Regions from separate parts of the Nocardia tengchongensis genome, predicted to be linked through region 1. Evidence: riboswitches for the same ligand, from Rfam matches in the RefSeq annotation. Region 1 holds a riboswitch; the other holds the start of a gene.
What was found. Region 1 has a riboswitch for S-adenosylmethionine ahead of ACYVKL_RS36835 (AfsA-related hotdog domain-containing protein). Riboswitches for the same ligand answer to the same signal wherever they lie in the genome.
Positions count from the first base shown of each region.

Region 2: it holds a riboswitch for S-adenosylmethionine, as region 1 does, so the genes downstream of both, ACYVKL_RS22570 (rhodanese-like domain-containing protein) here and ACYVKL_RS36835 (AfsA-related hotdog domain-containing protein) in region 1, are expected to answer to the same signal.

Region 1 is NZ_BAAGUM010000019.1:258,461-262,652, reverse strand. Features, by position in the region: gene ACYVKL_RS36845 (hypothetical protein) at 121-600, shown strand; gene ACYVKL_RS36840 (MFS transporter) at 695-1,909, shown strand; SAM riboswitch class IV at 1,978-2,088, shown strand; gene ACYVKL_RS36835 (AfsA-related hotdog domain-containing protein) at 2,102-2,890, shown strand; gene ACYVKL_RS36830 (HAD family hydrolase) at 2,887-3,612, shown strand; gene ACYVKL_RS36825 (hypothetical protein) at 3,606-4,192, shown strand, end outside.
Region 2 is NZ_BAAGUM010000006.1:2,507,800-2,511,991, forward strand. Features, by position in the region: gene ACYVKL_RS22555 (amidohydrolase family protein) at 1-11, opposite strand, end outside; gene ACYVKL_RS22560 (FAD-dependent oxidoreductase) at 103-1,491, opposite strand; gene ACYVKL_RS22565 (Rv0361 family membrane protein) at 1,735-2,169, shown strand; SAM riboswitch class IV at 2,232-2,347, shown strand; gene ACYVKL_RS22570 (rhodanese-like domain-containing protein) at 2,362-2,784, shown strand; gene ACYVKL_RS22575 (O-succinylhomoserine sulfhydrylase) at 2,843-4,057, shown strand; gene ACYVKL_RS22580 (type 1 glutamine amidotransferase family protein) at 4,167-4,192, shown strand, end outside.

The DNA of each region.
Region 1 (4,192 bases):
CCGGGGGTGGGAACCATCCCACTGGAGACGACAATGAGTGCATACCGTGAGATCTTCCGAAATGTCCTCATCAATAGCCTCGCCTCGATGGGATTCGGGGCGTTGGTTATGATTGTCCCGGTGTCCGCGCACGCCGACGCGGACTACGGAAACGGCTGTGTTCTGTACTCCGACAACACATCAGCAACTGTGGACTCATTGCGGTTCAGATGTGACCTCGGACAGCTGGACGCCGTCTATCGAGGCGCCCCCCTGGGCGACGTTCCGGTCGGCACGAAGGACGGCTGGGTCGCCGAGCCCCGCGGCATGCAGCCCTGGGCGCCCCTGGTCTGGATCGGCAAGAACTTCTACGGCGGTCCGGCCGGCGGATATCTGCTGAACCGCATGACCGGCGCGGGCCTGGAAGCCTGGCAGGCCAACGTCTACCCGGGTCCGTCGGTCGTCGACGGCGGGCCCACTTGGATCCTCGACTACGCCCCCTCCCCGACCCCGAATCTGTACGACGAGATCCGCGAAGTCACCCCCGGCGTATGGCTCGGGTATTCCTGGCTGCGCCAGGGCGGTGACTACGGGCAGCCGGTGAGTTTCATCCTGGCCTGACCCGGCGCGGCTTCGGATCAGAGCGCACGTAACCGTCGTGCCCGGTGGTCTCGAATTGATAGACGTGGACTCCATTGTCCACGAAAGGAATTCGATGACCACCGTGCCGCACATCCATGCTCCCGCCCCGCCGGGGCGCACCATCGGGGCCGTCTGCGCGGTCGGCATCCTGGTGGTCGGCCAGCTGTATGTGGTGCTGCCGGTGCTGAACCGGATCGCGGGGGACTGGGATACCTCCAAGTCCGCGGCCACCTGGACGACGACCGCGTTCGGGCTGGCCTACGGTGCGGGCTTCCTGGTGACCGGACCCCTCTCCGACCGGTGGGGCCGGCGGCCGGTCATCGTCGGCGGACTGGCGGCGAGCGTGATCAGCAGCCTGCTGGTGGCGGCCGCGCCGGGGCTGGTGACCGGGCTGTCGGCGCGAATCCTGCAGGGGCTCACCGCATCCTTCTTCGCACCGGCCGCGTTCGCGTACTTCTCGGAGCGGATCGCGCCCGAGCGCAGGATCTTCGCCCTCACCTGCTTGACGAGCTCGTTCCTCGGGGCGGGAGTGGTGGCACAGGTGCTGGCCCAGCTCATCGGGAACGCGCTGGGGTGGCGGGCGATCTTCGTCGCGGGCGCCGTGGCTTTCGCAGTGTCGGCGGTGACGCTGCGGTTGGTGCTGCAACCGCCCCGAGACGAGGCCGGGCTCGCGCCGGATTCCACGGAACCGACGGCCACGGCGCGGTCGGTGACACCGGGTGCGGTGTTCGGGCCCTTCCTGAGCCTGCTCCGGCAATCCCGCCTGGCCCTGCTGTATCTGAGCTGCCTGGCGATCCTGGGCTCCTTCGTCGGCGTCTACACCGGCATTCAGCTCGTTCCGCCCGACGGTGTCGGCTCCGGCAATGCCGCCCTGCTCGCGTTGCGGGCCAGTGCGATTCCCGCCATGGTGGCGATCCCGCTGCTGGCCGGACGGCTGGGGGTGATCGCCGCGCCCACCCGGCTCGTCGTCGCCCTCGGGGCGGCGGCCCTGGCCGTGGCCGTGACCGCGGTGCCGCTGGGCGGTGTGTGGGTGGCGGCGTGGTTGTTCGTGTTCGTCGCCGCCATCGCCGTGGCCGCCCCGGCGGCGGTCCAGACGATCACCGCCCGAGCCGGGGAGGCGCGCGGCGCCGCCACCGCGCTGTACACCTTCGCCCTGTTCTTGGGTGCGAGCGCGGGGCCGCAGCTGGCCGATCTGGTTGCGCGGCACGGCTATCCGGCGGTCGCGCTGGCCGTCGCCGCGCTCGCGGCCGCGGGTGCGGCGCTGGCGGCCGTCTCCGAACGCAACTGATCCAGGTTTCAATCGCCGTGGTCGAAATGATTCTCGAAAATAGCTGGGCCACTTAGCGTTTCGGTCACGGTCATCAGTTCCAGCGCGAAGCCCCGGCTCGCTGGGCGGCAACCCTCCACGACGGTGGGGTGCTCCGGGTGACGACCGGATGGCGGCGAGCGTCGCCATAAGCGTCTTGTTCTCGGAGGGAAAATGTCTGTAGCTCAACTCGATTCGGCGTCCGCGACCGCGGCGGTGGCGGACGTCGGCGAGGTGCTGCTGGTGGCCGACCGGTTCCGCGGGATCGCCGCGGATGATCGGGCCTTCACCGTGTCCGGGCTGGTGGCCGCGTTGCGCGGCGGCCGCTGGCGGGACGCGGAGGGGCCCTTGCGGGTTCGGCTCGGGCAGGGGGTGACCCGCCACGATCTCGACTACGTCGAGCATGTGGCGATCGTGCACGCCCCGGCCGGGCTGCGGATCGACGGCGCGGTCGCCGAACCGGCCCCGCGCCATCAGGTCCACAAGTATCAGCATTCGAATGTCCTGCTGGCCGGACTGGTCCGGGAATCGGAGACCGCGTTCCGGGCCGATCTGCGCATCCACGGTGACAACGAACTGTTGCTCGACCATCAGACCGGCGAGCACGTGCAGGGCATCGTGATCGTGGAGGCGGTGCGGCAGCTGTTCCTCGGCGCGTTCGAGCTGGAGTACGGCCGCCGCTGGCCCGAACAGCACTTCTACATCGTCTGGAACAGTATCGAATTGGAGTTCAAGTCCTTCCTGTTCCCGCTGCCCGCCACCCTGAACGCGACACTGACGCCGATCGCCATCGACGACCCGGCCAAACTGGAATTCACCATCGAGGTGGAGGTGCGCCAGCTCGGCCGCGCCGTCGCCACCACGCGCATCGGCTACGCCGCCCTGCCCAACGAGCGCATCACGCAGATCGAACGGCACAAGGCGGCCAAGGCGATCGCCGCCTACCTGGACGCGGCCGCATGAGCGCGGTGACGGGCGCGGCGTTCTTCGACGTCGACGAAACCCTGATCACCGTCAAGAGCATGTTCGCGTTCCTGCGCTTCTGGCTGGCCGAGAACGGCGACGACGGCAGCGAATACGCGCGGCTCACCGCGGAAATTCAGCAGCGGGCCGCGGCGGGCGCGCCGCGGGAGGAGGTCAACCGGCACTACTACCGGGCCTACCGCGGGGTCGCGACCGAAGCGCTGAGCGCGGCCGGGCAGCGCTGGTTCTCGGAATTCTCGGCGGGTGACGCTGTCTACTACGCCGACGCGGTGGAAAGGCTGCGCGCGCATCGTGATTCCGGGCACGCGACGGTGCTGCTGTCGGGTTCGTTCCGGGCGGCCGTCGCGCCGGTCGCCGCGGCCGTCGGGGCCGATCACGTCATCACCACCACGCCGGTCGTCGACGAGGACGGCGTGCTCACCGGCGAGGTGTGGCGGCCGATGATCGGTGCGGCCAAGGCGGCGGCGGTCACCGACTTCCTGCGCGAGCACGGCATCGATCAGGAGCACAGCTACGGCTACGGCGACCACGCCAGCGACCTGCCGTTCCTGAAAGCCGTCGCACACCCGGGATATCGCGGTGACGACGCCGTGCTCGCCGCGCACGGCACCGGCTGGATCCATCTCACCGATCGGGTCGGCGCGTCCGTCGGCGACCCGGGCCGTCTGCTCTCCGACGAGGAAGTGCTCTCCGTATGGTGACCAAGAGGTACGAACTCACCCCGACCACGCAGGGGCCGCTGTATCCGCCGAGCGAAGTGCTCGACGGCAAGGGCGATTTCATCGTCGTGGGATATCTGACCGAACCCGGGCCGGGCCACACCGTCACCCGGCGGTGGGGGCGGGCGATCGTCGCCGACGACACGCCGGTACCCGCCTTCGGCGGTCTGGCCCCCTACACGATCGTGCGCGAACTGCCCGAGGAGCTGACGGACGAGGATGCCGCGATTGTGTTGCACACGCTGCCGCTTCCGCTGCCCGCCAACAACTATCCGGTGGTGTTCGCGCCCGATCAGCGACCCGACGCGGCCGCGGTGACGCGGCCCAGCTACCCGTTCCACGAGACGCCGATCCCGGATTTCCGTCCCGAGGACGGGCGCAAGCTGTCCGGCCCGGTGACGCTGGGGGAGTGGCTGCGGGCGCGCGGCACCCTCGAGGTGACCGTCGATGAGGACGCGCGGCAGGGCGAGTTCCGGTTCGAGTTCGGCGGGCTCGTGCCGGATTCGCTCTACACGGTGATGTCCTTGCGGGCCAAGGACTTGGATCCGGCCGCGCCCACCCG
Region 2 (4,192 bases), on a different contig from region 1:
GCATCGAACACGTGATCAGCATGCCTCAGAACGGTGACAAGTGTGGACAACCTTGTCCGCCAGGCGGATTCATGCTGGTCAGAACCTCGAGCCGAAGACCGGTCAGGCCTTGTCGGGCTCGGAGGCGGCCAGCATCTCGTCGCGCTCGACGACCTTGACCCGCTCGCGGCCCTGCGGCTCGCCGAGGGCGCGCTCGTGCGCGTCGAGGCGGTACCAGCCGGCCCAGGTGGTGAACGGGATGCCCTTGCCCTCGAGGAACTCGGTCACGGCCTCCAGCTCCGGCTTGGCGGCCGGGGCGAAGTTCGCGGCGTCGTCGAGCAGGCAGGCGATGGTCTCGTTGGCGTCGCCCTTGGTGTGGCCGATGAGGCCGACCGGGCCGCGCTTGATCCAGCCGGTGACGTAGGTAGCGGGCATGTAGCGAGCCGCGCCGTCGGCGTCCTCGTCGATGATCACGCGACCGGCCTCGTTGGGCACGGTGCCGGCCTGGTCGTCGAAGGGCAGGGCCGGGATGTTCTGCGACAGGTAGCCGACCGCGCGATACACGGCCTGGATGTCCCAGTCCTTGAACTCGCCGGTGCCCTTGCAGTTTCCGGTGCCGTCGAGCTGGGTGCGCTCGGTGCGCAGGCCGACGACCTTGCCGTTCTCGCCGAGGATCTCGGCCGGGTTCTCGAAGAAGTGCAGGAACAGCTTGTGCGGGCGGTTGCCGACGTCGCGGATGGCCCACTGCTCGAGGGTGTTGCAGATCATGTCGACCTGCTTGGAGTGCCGGCGCGCGGCCTCGGAGCCCTCGTCGTAGTCGATGTCCTCGGGGTCGACGATGACCTCGATGGTCGGCGAGTGGTCGAGCTCGCGCAGCTCGAGCGGGGTGAACTTGGCCTGCGCGGGACCGCGGCGGCCGAACACGTGCACTTCCAGGGCCTTGTTGGCCAGGAGGCCCTCGTGGACGTTCGGCGGGATCTCGGTGGGCAGCAGTTCGTCGCCGGTCTTGGCGAGCACGCGCGCCACGTCGAGGGCGACGTTGCCGACGCCGAGCACGGCGACCTTCTCCGCGTCCAGCGGCCAGGTGCGGGCGACGTCGGGGTGGCCGTCGTACCAGGACACGAAGTCCGCGGCGCCGTAGGAGCCGTCCAGGTCGATGCCGGGCACGCCCAGGGCGCGGTCGGCGTTGGCACCGGTGGAGAAGATGACCGCGTCGTAGAACTGCTGCAGGTCCTCGAGGGTGATGTCGACGCCGTAGTCGATATTGCCGAGCAGGCGGACCTGCGGCTTGTCGAGCACCTTGTGCAGCGCGGTGATGATGCCCTTGATGCGCGGGTGGTCGGGCGCGACGCCGTAGCGGATCAGGCCGAAGGGCGCGGGCATGCGCTCGTAGAGATCGATGCTCACGTCCGCGTCGGACTTCATCAACGCGTCGGCGGCGTAGATGCCGGCCGGTCCTGCGCCCACGATCGCAATGCGTAGCGGGCGGGTCGCTGCACTCTGTTCGGTCATTCTTCCGCGCACCCTCTTTGGGTCGAAACTAACTTGCCGTCAAAACTCAGCCGTCGTTCTTAGCTTAGGCTAAGTTGACGCCCTGACCTCGGCGACCTTCGTTGGCCCCCGACGCTGCAGCGTTGCTGCGTAGTCTTGCTATTCCCGCGCTGGGGCGGAAATTCTGCTGATTCTATCGAGGGCGCACCGCGGTCTTTGCCAGCAGGGTGCGGGGGCGCGTCGGCGACCAGGCATGATTTACCCATGAGCGACGTCGAGGAGACCCCGGTCCCGATCGACCAGAACGAGACCCGCAGCATGTGGCCGTTCCTGGTGGCGGCGGGCATCATCGCCTTCGTGATCCTGGGCATCGTGATCGCGACGCTGATCTCGCCGGTTGAGAAGAATGTCACAGAATCCGATCGGCTGGCGCTGTCGGCGACCAACTTCATCATGTCCCGCAATGACACCGGCAAATACGATCCGACCCTGTCCTGCAAGGGTTTCGACGAGAAGCTCTCACCGTTGCGGGCCGCGGTGGAGAGCGGCGGCACCATTGCCTTCAGCAAGCTGACCGATGCGGCTATCGACGGTGACAAGGCCACCGCGCAGGTCTCTTTCACCGTCGCGGGCGCCCCGAGCACTACGCCCTGGCACTTCTCGAAAGAGAATTCCCGCTGGTTGGTCTGTAATTCGTGACAACGGCCGAATGGCCCGCGGGGGTTTGACAGGGGGCCCGTTTTTTCGGCAGTCTTCTTCCAGGTCATGAGTGCCAGCGCCAAGCCCCGGCTCGCTGGTCGGCAACCCTCCTCCGCGGTGGGGTGCTCCGGGTGACGACCTGGCCTCGCATCGGAGAGCGGTGCGGCAAGTGCGGATTTTCAGGAGGTACAAGTGAGCTACGCCGGTGACATCACGCCGAAGGCGGCGTGGGAGTTGTTGCGCGACAATCCGGATGCGGTCCTGGTGGACGTGCGCACCGAGGCCGAGTGGCGGTTCGTCGGCGTGCCCGACACCAGCGGTATCGGCCGCCCGACCGCCCTGATCGAGTGGGTCAGCGCCGTCGGCACCCCGAATGCGCGGTTCACCGACCAGCTGCGGCAGTCGCTGGCCGACCGGGCCGCGGACTCGGACGCCCCCGTCATCTTCATCTGCCGTTCCGGCCAGCGCTCCATCGGCGCGGCCACCGCCGCCACCACCCTCGGCATCACCCCGTCCTACAACGTGGTCGACGGTTTCGAGGGTGCGCTCGACGGTCAGGGGCATCGCGGCAGCACCGGTTGGCGCGCCGACGGTCTGCCCTGGCGTCAGTCATGAGCTCTGCTCGGGCGGCAGCCATGAGTTTCGTGTCCGGCCGGACCACTGGGAGGCAGTCATGATCACCGGCGGCTCTTTCGACAAACCGCTCCCCGAGGGTGTCGGCCCCGCCACCCAGGCGGTGCGCGGCGGCACCCGGCGTTCCGGGTTCGACGAGACCTCCGAGGCGCTGTTCCTCAATTCGGGTTTCGTCTACGAGAGCGCCGAGGCCGCGGAGGCTTCGTTCACCGGCGATATCCAGCATTTCGTCTACTCGCGCTACGGCAACCCGACGGTCGCCATGTTCGAGGAGCGGCTGCGCCTGATCGACGGCGCGGAGGCCTGTTTCGCCACCGCCTCGGGCATGTCCGCGGTGTTCACCGCGCTGGGTGCGCTGCTCGGCGCCGGTGACCGCCTGGTCGCGGCGCGCAGCCTGTTCGGTTCCTGCTTCGTGGTGGCCAACGAGATCCTGCCGCGCTGGGGTGTGGAGACCGTCTTCGTCGACGGTGAGGATCTGGACCAGTGGGAGCAGGCGCTGTCGGTGCCCACCCAGGCCGTCTTCTTCGAGACGCCGTCCAATCCGATGCAGACCCTGACCGATGTGCGCGCGGTGTCCGATCTGGCGCACGCGGCGGGCGCGAAGGTGGTGCTGGACAACGTCTTCGCCACCCCGCTGCTGCAGCGCGGTTTCGATCTGGGCGCGGACATCACCGTGTATTCGGGCACCAAGCACATCGACGGCCAGGGCCGGGTGCTCGGTGGCGCGATCCTGGGTCCGAAGGACTACATCGACGGCCCGGTGAAGAACCTGATGCGGCACACGGGTCCGGCGATGAGCCCGTTCAACGCCTGGACCCTGCTGAAGGGTCTGGAGACCATGCCGCTGCGCCTGCGCCAGTCGGTGGATTCCGCCCTGAAGGTCGCCGAGTTCCTGGAGGCGCATCCGGCGGTGGCGTGGGTGAAGTACCCGTTCCTGTCCTCGCATCCGCAGTACGAGCTGGCCAAGCGGCAGATGTCGGGTGGCGGCACGGTGATCACCTTCGAGCTGAAGGCTCCGGAGAACGAGGCCAAGAAGCGCGCGTTCGAGGTGCTGAACCGGCTGCGGATCATCGACATCTCGAACAACCTCGGTGACGCGAAGACCCTGATCACCCACCCGGCGACCACGACCCACCGGGCCATGGGCCCGGAAGGCCGTGCGGCCGTGGGCCTTACCGATGGGGTGCTGCGCATCTCCATCGGCCTGGAGGATGTCGAGGACCTGATCAACGATCTCGATCACGCGCTGAGCTGATCCGCCGATCTCGCCGAAAGGGCCGGAACCCGCTGGGTTCCGGCCCTTTCGTCATTCTGCGCGTCCAGAGTTATTGACAGCATGCTGTCAAACATGACAGCATGCTGTCATGATGAAAACAGTCCACATGGCCGT